Regions from separate parts of the Devosia sp. Micro-HW1 genome, predicted to be linked through region 1. Evidence: predicted binding sites of a transcription regulator. Region 1 holds the regulator's gene; the other holds the start of a gene.

The links. The regulator LexA, encoded in region 1, represses DNA repair genes until DNA is damaged. The targets are predictions, from matches to a motif close to TGTTCNNNNTGTGTTCNG.
Region 2: the regulator LexA is predicted to act here: its motif matches at 2,668-2,685, upstream of MQW79_RS17325 (PA0069 family radical SAM protein).

Annotation. Positions count from the first base shown of each region.
Region 1 covers NZ_CP094375.1:518,864-524,792, reverse strand. Annotated here, with positions in the region: gene moaC (cyclic pyranopterin monophosphate synthase MoaC) at 1-332, shown strand, start outside; gene MQW79_RS02400 (molybdopterin molybdotransferase MoeA) at 329-1,531, shown strand; gene lexA (transcriptional repressor LexA) at 1,649-2,365, shown strand; gene MQW79_RS02390 (IlvD/Edd family dehydratase) at 2,563-4,371, opposite strand; gene MQW79_RS02385 (2-dehydro-3-deoxygalactonokinase) at 4,666-5,583, shown strand; gene MQW79_RS02380 (2-dehydro-3-deoxy-6-phosphogalactonate aldolase) at 5,595-5,929, shown strand, end outside.
Region 2 covers NZ_CP094375.1:3,593,231-3,599,159, reverse strand. Annotated here, with positions in the region: gene MQW79_RS17340 (MFS transporter) at 1-319, shown strand, start outside; gene moaB (molybdenum cofactor biosynthesis protein B) at 297-833, shown strand; gene MQW79_RS17330 (MDR family MFS transporter) at 892-2,373, opposite strand; gene MQW79_RS17325 (PA0069 family radical SAM protein) at 2,758-3,906, shown strand; gene MQW79_RS17320 (hypothetical protein) at 3,994-4,929, opposite strand; gene MQW79_RS17315 (hypothetical protein) at 4,995-5,576, opposite strand; gene MQW79_RS17310 (DUF4180 domain-containing protein) at 5,705-5,929, shown strand, end outside.

The sequences.
Region 1 (5,929 bases):
TCAAGAAGGGCGATGCGCTCGCAGTCGCCCGCGTCGCCGGGATCATGGCGGCCAAGAAAACCAGTGAGCTGATCCCTCTCTGCCATCCCATTCCGCTCACCAAGGTGAGTGTTGAAATCGAGGGCGATGGTCCCGGCTCAATTCTCATTCTCGCCACGGCCGAAACCACCGGCCAGACCGGGGTGGAAATGGAAGCGCTGACGGCTGCTTCCGTTACGGCGCTCACCCTCTACGACATGGCCAAGGCCATAGACCGGGCCATGGTCATTTCCGATCTCTGCCTCGTCGAAAAGTCCGGCGGCAAGTCGGGCGACTTTTTGCGCGCGCCATGAGTCTGCTCCCCGTCGATGATGCCCTGAGGGCCATCCTGGGACGAGTTTCCGCCCCCGAGGCGGAGCGCGTGTCCATTGCGGCGGCCCTTGGGCGGGTCCTGGCCGAACCTCTCGTGGCGCAGCACCACCAGCCACCTTTCGACGCCAGCGCCATGGACGGCTATGCCATGCGTGCTGCCGACGTCGCCGAGGGCTCCTGGCTCAATGTGGTCGGCACGTCGCAGGCCGGGGCCGGCTTTGCAGGAACGGTCGGTCACGGCCAGACAATCCGGATCTTCACCGGCGCGCCGGTTCCTGCAGGGGCCGACACCGTCATCATGCAGGAAGAGGCCGTGCGCGAAGGCGACCGTGTGCGGTTCACCGCCCCTGCCCGGCCTGGCCACAGCGTCAGGCCGAAGGGCAACGACTTTGCGACCGGCCAGGTGCTGGTGCCGGCTGGCACCCGCCTCACGCCGATGCAGATCGCGGTGGCGGCTGCGGCCAACGCGCCGGAGCTCGTCGTGGCAAGGCGTCCTCGGATCGGGCTTGTGGCAACCGGTGACGAACTCGTGCTCCCCGGCAGTGCATTGGGGCCGGACCAGATCGTCGCCTCCAACAGTTTCGGGCTCGGCGCCATGCTGGCGCCCTATGCGGAAGCGGTGACCGATCACGGCATTGTCCCTGATACTGTCGATGCGCTGCGCACCAGACTCGGCGCCGCCTTCGCCGACGAGCCGGATTTTCTCATCACCACCGGCGGCGCATCGGTGGGCGAGCATGACCTGGTTCAGGATGTGCTGGCAGAACTCGGCGTGACGCTGGATTTCTGGCGGATCAACATGCGCCCGGGCAAGCCACTGATGTTTGGCGTGCGCGGCAAGACTCTCGTGTTCGGACTGCCAGGCAATCCCGTCTCGGCCATGGTCACGGCACTCGTCTTCATCAAGCCGGCCCTGCGTGCCTTCCTGGGTCACGCCGAACCAGACGCGTTGCGTCTGCCGCTTGCGGGTCCCACGCCGCCCAACACCGCTCGCCGCCATTTCATGCGTGCCAAACTCGTTCATGGCGAGACGGGCCCTCTGGCCGAACCGATCAGCCAGACGGACAGCGGCCACACCTCGTCCCTGGCCTCCGCTGACCTGCTCATTGTCCAGCCTGAGCACGACCCCGGTCAGCCTGCCGGAACGCTTGTTGAAGTCAGTAGCATCGACGGATTCTGATCTACAATCGCGTTCATGTGAACCGTCCAGGCCCCGATCCGGCAGAGGGCATTGCAGAACATAACTGGAACATGTATGGTCGTTCCGTCTATGTTCCGATTCTGGACCGAGGGGCCGATGCTGACACGCAAACAACACGAGCTGCTGATGTTCATCCATGAAAGGATGAAGGAGAGCGGCATTCCCCCCAGCTTCGACGAAATGAAGGATGCCCTTGATCTGGCATCGAAATCCGGCATCCACAGGCTGATCACGGCGCTCGAGGAACGTGGCTTTATCCGCCGCCTGCCGAACCGTGCCCGGGCGCTGGAAGTGGTAAAGCTCCCTGACTCGATGAATCCATCGCTCGGCGGCCGCAAGGCACGCTTCGAGCCGGCGGTCATCGAGGGCAATCTGGGCAAGGTCGCGAGCCCCCCTGCCCGCGGTAATGCCGGTGGCGAGGACTATGCGCGGCCGGTCTCGATCCCGGTGATGGGCCGCATCGCGGCTGGTACCCCCATCGAGGCCATCCAGTCCCATTCCCATACTATTGCCGTGCCGCCCGAAATGCTCGGCGCCGGTGAACATTATGCCCTTGAAGTGCGCGGCGATTCCATGATCGACGCCGGCATTTTCGATGGCGATACCGTGCTCATCAAGAAGCAGGAACACGCCTCGACCGGCGAGATCATCGTTGCCCTGGTGGATGACGAGGAAGCGACCCTCAAGCGTCTCCGCCGCAAGGGCGATACGGTGGCGCTGGAGGCCGCGAACCCGGCCTACGAAACCCGCATCTTCCCGCCAGACCGGGTCAAGGTGCAGGGCCGCCTCGTTGGGCTTTTGCGCAAGTATTGACCCCTTTCCCCCCGGAAATTGGAAAAGGCCCGCCGACTGGCGGGCCTTTTGGTTTTTGGCTTGGGGAGTGACACCGTCACTGCGTTTGCATCGTCATTGCCGGACTTGTCCCGGCAATCCCACTTGTAGAGGCACTGACCACCGGGCCAAGCCCGGTGGCGACGTCTGGCCGGGTGTTCCCGCCTAGGCGGACATGCCTAGTGGTTGTCGCGCGGCAGGCCTTCGGTCTGAGCAATGCGCTGGTACTTTTCGGCGGGCTTGAGGATGGCGCCGTCGCCCAGCTGCCCGACGAGGCCACGCTGGATTTCCTGCCACGGGGTCTGGTGCCTGGGGAACTTGTAGCCCCCTTCCGCTTCCAGCGCCGCGCGGCGGTTGGCGATTTCCTCGGCCGAGATCAAGATGTCGGCTTCGCCCTTGTTAAGGTCGATGCGCACCCGGTCACCGGTCTTGAGGATGGCAAGGTTGCCACCGGCCGCCGCCTCAGGCGAGGCATTGAGGATCGAGGGCGAGCCTGACGTGCCCGACTGGCGGCCGTCACCGATACAGGCGAGTGAAGAGACGCCCTTCTTGATGAGGTAGGCCGGCGGCCGCATGTTGACCACTTCTGCAGCGCCCGGATAGCCGATCGGGCCAGCGCCGCGCATGAAGAGCAGCGTGTGCTCGTCGATCTCGAGAGCCGGGTCATCGATGCGGTTGTGATAGTCCTCGGGGCCGTCGAAGACCACAGCCTTGCCCTCGAACATGCCCGGATGGGCGGGATCGGAGAGATAGCGGTCACGGAACTCGGCCGAGATGACCGACGTCTTCATGATGGCATTGTCGAAAAGATTGCCGCGCAGCACGAGGAAGCCGGCTTCCTTCTTCAGCGGGTTGTCGAAATGCCGGATGACCTTGTCGTCTTCGATCGTGGTTGTGCGGCAGTTCTCGCCAATGGTCTTGCCGTTGACCGTGGGGGCGTTCTCATGAATGAGGCCCTGCGCCATCAGCTCGTTGACCACGGCGGGGACACCACCGGCATGGTAGTAGTCCTCACCCAGATATTCGCCAGCCGGCTGCAGGTTGACCAGCAGCGGCACCTTGTGACCGTGCTGCTGCCACTCATCGATGTTGAGATCGACGCCGATATGCTTGGCAATGGCGTTGATGTGGATCGGCGCGTTGGTTGAGCCGCCAATGGCGGAATTGACCACGATGGCGTTGAGGAAGTTTTCCTTGGTCAGGATGTCAGAGGGCTTGAGGTCCTCGTGCACCATTTCCACGGCGCGCTTGCCGGTGCGCCAGGCCATTTCCTGGCGGTCGCGATAGGGCGCGGGAATCGCGGCCGAACCGGGCAGCTGCATGCCGAGGGCTTCGGCCAGCGAGTTCATGGTCGAGGCCGTGCCCATGGTGTTGCAATAGCCGGTCGAGGGTGCGGAGGACGCCACCAGCTCGATGAACTTGGGATAGTCGATCTCGCCGGCGGCGAGCATCTGGCGGGCCTTCCAGACGATCGTGCCCGAACCGGTGCGCTCACCCTTGTGCCAGCCATTGAGCATGGGGCCGACCGAGAGGGCGATGGCCGGAATATTGACGGTGGCCGCACCCATCAGCATGGCCGGGGTCGTCTTGTCGCAACCGATGGTCAGCACCACGCCATCGAGCGGATAGCCGTAGAGAACTTCGACGAGACCGAGATAGGCAAGGTTCCGGTCGAGGCCGGCGGTGGGGCGCTTGCCGGTTTCCTGGATCGGATGGACCGGAAATTCGATGGCGATGCCGCCCGCTTCGCGAATGCCTTCGCGGACGCGCTCGGCCAGCACGATGTGATGACGGTTGCAGGGGCTGAGGTCAGAGCCGGTCTGGGCAATGCCGATGATGGGCTTGCCGGACTGCAGTTCTTCACGCGACACACCGAAATTCATGTAGCGCTCGAGATAGAGCGCGGTCATATCCGGATTGTCAGGGTTGTCGAACCATGCGCGCGAGCGCAGCTTGCGGCCGCCGGTGGCGCCATTGTTTGCAGTCATCTTGCCTGTTCCTTGCTGATCCGCCAGGTATGCGGAAGTGAGGGCCTTGGTTGCGCTGTTCTATCACGGTCTATGGCGCTGTGAATGGGTTACAGCCAAAAAATCATACAAATCGGAAAGGTGCGCTGATAGTATGGTGGAAATCTGTCTTCCGCACCGATCCAGCTTACCACCGGACGGGTGGAGACCTGGCCTTTGCGCTATTGCAGGGCGCGGGTGGAATCGGTCTGGCCAGCGGCGATGCTGAGCTTTAGGGTCGCGCGCAAATCAGCCCGACCGGGAGCGAGGACGACTTTGAACGACACAATTTCATGGATCGCGGTGGACTGGGGCACATCCAACCTGCGCGCATGGGGTATAGCCAGCGACGGTGCCGTGGTGGCATCGGCTGGTTCCGATCAGGGCATGGGCAAGCTGACCCGTGAACAGTTCCCGGAGGCACTGACGGCGGTCGTGAGCCAGCTTGCACCCGAGCCAGGGCTAATGGATGTGGTGATTTGCGGAATGGCCGGCGCGCGCCAGGGCTGGCTGGAAGCGCCGTATCTCGATGCGCCGACTGACCTCTCCGCGCTTGGACGCGGGGCCGTGCATCCCGAGGTCCCGGGGACGAGCCTGCGTGTGTCGATCCTGCCCGGTGTCTGCCAGCGCGAGGGCGGCGAGAATGTCATGCGCGGCGAGGAAACTCAGCTTCTGGGCCTGGCCGCCATTTCTCCGGGCTATTCGGGCGTGGTCTGCATGCCCGGCACGCATTCGAAATGGGCGCATCTGGAGGGCACCCGGATCTCGAGCTTTTCGACCGCGATGACCGGCGAAATGTTCGAGCTGCTGAAAACTCATTCGGTGCTGCGCCATTCGCTGAACGGGCCGCTCGATGGAGCCGAGCACGAACACGGCTTCCAGGTCGGTGCCCGGGCCGGCCTCGACCATCCCGAAATGCTGCTCGGCCAGTTGTTCCGCACCCGTGCGTCGTCCCTGCTGTCGGGGCGTACGCCGGACTGGTGCGCGGGCTACCTTTCGGGCCTGCTGATCGGTACCGAGATTGCCGCCAATCGTCACCTGATCGGCACCGATCCTGTGCCACTGATTGGCTCTGCAGCGCTTTGCTCGCTCTATGCCAGCGTGCTGGGCATGGCCGGTTCGGCCGGTCGCGTCGTTGATTCCACCGAAGTGGTGCTGGCCGGCCTGAAGGCCGCACGCACTTCGATTGCCTGAGGGTTTTCATCGTGTCCCATCGTCACATCATCGCCATTCTGCGCGGTATCACACCAGATGAAGCCGTGCCCGTGTGTACGGCCCTGGTCGAGGCCGGCATCACCTTCATCGAGGTGCCGCTCAATTCGCCCAATGCGGTAGACAGCATTGGGCGTGCTGCCGCCGCTCTGTCCGACCGAGCGGAAATCGGCGCCGGCACCGTTCTGACGCCGGAGGATGTGCGTGCCGTGGCTGGCGCTGGCGGCACGTTCATCGTCTCACCCGACACCAATCCCGAGGTGATCGGCGAGACCGTTCGGCTTGGCCTGAAATCCTATCCGGGGGTGTTCTCGCCCACCGATGCTTT
Region 2 (5,929 bases), 840 kb from region 1:
CGCTATCGGCCCGGCCCTGGCCTCTGTCATCATGGGTGCGTGGCACCCTGTGGGCCTTTTCCTGGTGACCGCCACGTTCCACGGCGCGCTGGCCGGCGCCGCCTATCTGCGCATGCGCGTCCGCAAGAGCGTCGATGTTGCCGGTCGTACTCCTTTCCAGCCCATGAGCGACAAGCAGGTCACGCCGGAGACCTTTGTTCTCGACCCGCGCGCTGATAGTGATGCCGACGAAGTTCCGGTGCAGCATGAACGTGCTGTCCCCGAAGAGCTGATCGAGACGCTGGAGCCAAACGAGAATGTTCAAGACAAGCCGGTTTGAGGATCGCGCATTCAAGCCGCTGTCCATCGCCGTCATTGCCATATCCGATACCAGGACGCTCGAGACCGATACCGGTGGCGCCTTGCTCAAATCGCTGCTGGAAGCGGATGGCCACAGTTGCTTTGAGCGGCAGGTGGTGCGCGACGACATCCAGCTTATTCGCGCCGCCGTGCAGGCCTATGTGGCCGAGCCCAATGTGGATGTCATCCTGACCACCGGCGGCACCGGCTTTTCGGGCCGCGACGTGACGCCGGAGGCGATCGAGCCGCTGTTCGACAAGCGGATGGAAGGCTTTTCTGTGCTGTTCCATCAATATTCCGCAACAACTGTAGGGACTTCGTCGCTGCAGTCGCGGGCCACGGCGGGGCTGATCGGCACCACGTTTGTCTTCTGCCTGCCCGGTTCGCGGGGGGCTTGCCGCGATGCCTGGGAGGGGATTTTGACCCACCAGCTCGACTACCGGCATAAGCCCTGCAACTTCGTCGAACTGATGCCCCGGCTCGCCGAACGCTGAAAACGGGAAGGGCGCCGGATTTCCCGGCGCCCCTCCTGGACCTTTCAGATGAACGGTTTCAGTGCCCGCCGCCATGAGCGGGGCCGCCGCCTTCGGGCTTGCGGATAAAGAAGGCCGCAAGCACCGCGAAGAGCGAGATGATGGCGCCGACGAGGAAAGCTGCGCGGATGCCGCCAGCAAGCGCTTCCACCGGATCGATGCCTTCGGCCGTCAGGGCCGCGGTGCGGATGGTCATCAGGGCGATGAACAGGGCAATGCCCGCCGCGCCGGCCAGCTGCTGGACCGAGCCCAGCACAGCCGAGGCGTGCGAGTAGAGCTCCATGCGCACCGAACCCATGGACGAGGTGAAGACCGGCGTGAAGATCAGCGCCAGGCCGACGCTCAGGACCACATGGCCCGCCAGCAGCGCCCAGGGCGAGGTGTCCTGCCCCACCATGGTCAGGGCCCAGAGCACGGCCGAGACCAGGATGGCACCCGGCACGGCCAGCACGGTCGGGCCGACCCGGTCATAGAGGCGGCCAACCACCGGCCCGAGAAGGCCCATGATGAGGCCACCGGGCAGCAGCAGCAGACCGGTCTGCAGGGTGTCCAGTCCCACGACATTCTGGGTGTAGATCGGCAGCAGGATGACCGTGCCGAACAGGGCCATCATGGCAATCAGCATCATCGAGACCGAGACGGTATAGTTGCGCGACTGGAAGACGCGCAGGTCCAGCAGGGCCTTGTCTTCGCGCTGCAGCACCAGCTGGCGCCAGACGAAGAGGGCCATGGCGACCACGCCGGCAGCGATCGGCGCCCAGAGCGGAATGGTCGACGGCTCGCCGGCATGGGCAAAACTCTCGCCAAAGCTGGACAAGCCATAAACCAGGCCGCCAAAGGCCAGCGCCGATAGCACCACCGAGAGATAGTCGAGCGGGGCATAGCGCGGATTGGAGACATTGCGGATGCGCAGGGCGCCCAGCACCAGCGCACCAATGGCGATGGGCAGGGTGAAGTAAAACATGAAGCGCCAGTCGAAATTGGCCAGGATGAACCCGCCAATGGTCGGGCCGATGGCCGGGGCCACCGACATGACGATGGAAATGTTGCCCATGGTCTTGCCGCGCGCCTCCGGGGGCACCAGCGTCATCACCGTGGTCATCAGCAGCGGCATCATCATGGCCGTGCCGACAGCCTGGATGACGCGCCCGACAATGAGCAGTTCCAGGCCAGGCGCCACCGCGCAGACCAGGGTACCTGCCGAGAAGATCGACATGGCCAGGAGGTAGATGGGACGCGTGTTGAGACGCTGCAGCAGGAAGCCAGTGATCGGGATCACCACGGCCATAGTCAAAAGGAAGGCCGTGGTCAGCCATTGTGCGGCGCTGGCGGCCACGCCCAAATCCGCCATCAGATGTGGGATGGCCACGCTCATGATGGTTTCGTTGAGAAACACCACAAAAGTGGAAACCAGCAGGATCGCGATGACCAGTCGGTTGCGGGCGGCGTTGTCAGGATGGTGCGGTGCGCTTTGGGGCACGGCATCCATTGTGGCTTCCATTGTCATCTTCAAATCCCTCATTCACGAACGGTGTGTCGCCCAAGCGACGGGGAGGACCGTCGACTTTCGACACGGGGTTTCCGAAAATTCTGCGACAGTCGGTGTCAGCAGAGAAAAATAGTCTGGTGCAGCGCCCCGCCAGTGACCCGGGACGGAAGCGTGCAGCGATTGGGGCAAGGCCAAAGAGCCATTTGGGGCCCGGTTCTCTACGCCCGCGAAAGGCCGGCGTAAAGTCTTGTAATGCATGGGCGCCATGCCGACATCCGTTGCAACAGGGACCCTTCCCATAATTCATGTTCTTGTTCTGTTCTCATCAACCTGATAACCTGTTCGAGCGTTTGGGGAATGTCGATTCCCTTCTGCGCAGAGTCAGGAGACAGGACCATGGCCCCCTATCAGGCCCCCTCTTTCGAAGCCCTTGAACGGCTGAGCCGCAGCCGCGATGCAGATCTGGCGCGCCGCGAGCTGATGCAGCCTGACCGGATTCGCGGGCGCGGTGCGCAGACCAACCGCTCGGGACGCTTCGAAACGCATCAGCGTGACAGCTTCGATGACGGCTGGGGCAATGTGGAGCCCATGCCGGTCTTTGAGACCGTTGAACATGTCGAACGCGCCAAAACCATCATCACCTCAAATGACAGTCCCGATGTGGGGTTCGAGCGCTCGATCAACGCCTATCGCGGCTGCGAGCATGGCTGTTCCTACTGCTTTGCGCGCCCGAGCCACGCTTTCCTCGGCCACTCGGCGGGGATCGATTTCGAGCGCGACATCTATGTGAAGACCAATGCGGTAGAGGCACTGCGCGCTGAGCTGGCGGCGAAGAACTATCGCCCCAAGCCCATTGCCATGGGCACCAATACCGACCCCTATCAGCCAGCCGAGCGCACGCATAAGCTGACGCGTGGCATTCTCGAGGTGATGCTGGAAACCAGACATCCTGTCATGATCACCACCAAGTCGGCCCTGATCACCCGCGATCTCGACATTCTCACCGAACTGGCAAAGCAGGGACTGGTGAAGGTGGCCATTTCCGTGACGTCGATGGATCACAAGCTGAGCCGCAAAATGGAGCCGCGCGCCTCCTCGCCGGCCCGCCGGCTCGAGGCCATCCGCTTGCTCTCGGAAGCGGGCATTCCTACTGCGATCTTCGCCTCGCCGATGATCCCGGCCATCAACGACATGGAGCTCGAACGCATTCTCGATGCCGGCAAGGCGCAGGGGGCGATCAGCGCTCAGATGATCCTCGTGCGCCTGCCCGGCGAAGTTCGCGACGTGTTCCGCGAATGGCTGCTGCGGCATTTCCCGGACCGGGTGCGGCATGTGCTCTCGCTGGTCCGCGATACGCGCGGCGGCCGCGACAATGACCCGCGCTTCGGCTCGCGCATGGTGGGCGAAGGTCCCTATGCGACGCTGCTGCGCCAGCGCTTTGAAAAGGCGCGCGAACGCCTCGGGCTTGAAGCCAAGCTGCCGCCATTGCGCGCCGACCTGTTCGAGGCGCCAAAGGTGGATAGTCCGCAGATGAGTTTGTTCTAGTCGTTGTAGCCAGACTTTCGGCCTTGACCGAAAAACCTGCGAGGTTGCTTCGGACCTTGCGACCTGCTCGTTGAAGTGGACCCAGGCTCAGGGCTCGAGGCGTTCGACGGTGATCCGCGTCGCATAGGTAACCGGCTCGGTATGAATGATCGCCGTGACGGTGGACTCGCGCAGCAGTCCCAGTTCGTAGTCGTAAATGGTATAGCCGTCTTCGGCCATCTGGATGCCATCGGCAATGGCGGCCTCGATCGTGGCTGAACTGTCGGTGCCGAGGGCGGCGTCGACCGTATAGGCCAGGCCGCGCAATTGGTCGGCCAGTGCCGCAGTTGCGACCGCCACATCGGCTGTTACCAGCCAGTCGATGATATATTCGCCGGTCTCGGCGTCATGGCCTCCGGCCACTTCGACGCTGGAAGGCTCCACCGCAAAATAGGTGAGACCTCCGATGGTTTCGATGGTGTTGAGCTCGCCATCGGCGCGGAAGGGAATGACGTAGGAGAGCCCCACTGTGTCCACGGCGCGCAGCACAGCCTTGGTCGGATCGGCAAAGACCGGCAGCGCCGCCTCGACGGCCGCGACGTTTTCCGGCCCGGTCAGATCAGGCAGTGTCCGGCCGATGCGGGCGGTGATGGCGGCCCAGTCCACCTCGGCGGCAAGGCCGAAATCATACATGACCAGGTCATAGGTCTCGCCCTCGATCGCCTTGGCGATCAGGTAGAACACATTGTCCTGGGCATTCTCGACATTGACCACATTGCGCAGCTGAAACGAGCCGCTGAACTGGCCGTCCCCCACTGTTTCGTTGAGCGTCATCACCACATCATGGGTCCAGCGCTCGACCCGTTCACCGCCCAGAGCGATGGTGGCGTTGCGGGTTTCCACCGACTGGACAATGGCGGTGCCGAGGGGCGGATCGAACTTGTAGCGCACGGTATCGGCCGGCGGCTCCTGCGCCACGCCGGATGGTGCAAGGGCCAATGTGAACGCGACCAGGCAGGGCAGGAACGACTTGGCAAAGCTCATGGCGGCCTCCGCAATGCGTCAGCATACTGGCCGGGGCAGATTTCAAGTCAAGCGGGTGCCGGCGCTCAGTACTGGGCGACCCTGCGGGCAAAGGTTTCCATGAAATCGAGCGAAGCCAGCACGCCCCGCAGCGACAGCCATGTCTGTACGGGCTGTTCCTGCCCGCTCAGCGGCACCGAAAGGGTCACGGCATTGCGCTGTTTCATCGTTTCGAGGAGCCCGTCGAGCTGATCGCGATCGACGATGAAGAACTGGTTGACCGTGTTGAAGCGTGTTTCGATGTCAGTACCCATGGCCAAACTCAGCGGGGGTTCGCCGCCGAACTGCAGCACTATGGGCCGGGTCGGATCATAGTCTCCCCGGTCGGAGGCCACGGTTATGGCCAGGTCCAGTTCGCCATCGAGCCGGTTGCGGATGAGGGTCAGCTTGTAGGCCGGCAGGTTGGCGCCATTGACTTCCTGGCTGCCCGTCGAGGCAAAGCAGGAATAGCCGTAGAAATCGGGCGAGCCCTCGACAATGTTGTCAGGGCAGGCAGCGAGCCAGTCGCGATGATATTCGCGCCACTCGCCAAAGGGATGGTGGAAGGGTTCCGCCGACACCGGTGCCGATAGCAGCACCAATGCAACAAGGCCGCACGCTTTGCGCATCAAAGTCTCTCTCGCCTTTGCCCCCCGGCCAGACTCTTGTATCAGCAAGACTGTCGGTGCGAAAAGTGGCCACCCGATGTCGCCGCCAGCACCGGCAGCAGCAAGAGCGCCGTGAAAATGAGATTGGCATGAGCACCGAACCGTTCAATGACACGATCGTGTTTTTTGTTGCCGCAGAAGGGCCTGAGCTGAAAACCGAACAGGACGCGCTCGACCTGCTCGGTGAAACCTATGGCACCGAGACAGCACTGATCGCCGTGCCGGCGACCCGGTTCGCGCCGAGTTTCTTCGACCTCTCGACCAAGGAAGCGGGGCACTTTTTCCAGAAGCTGCAGAATTACCAGATGCGGCTT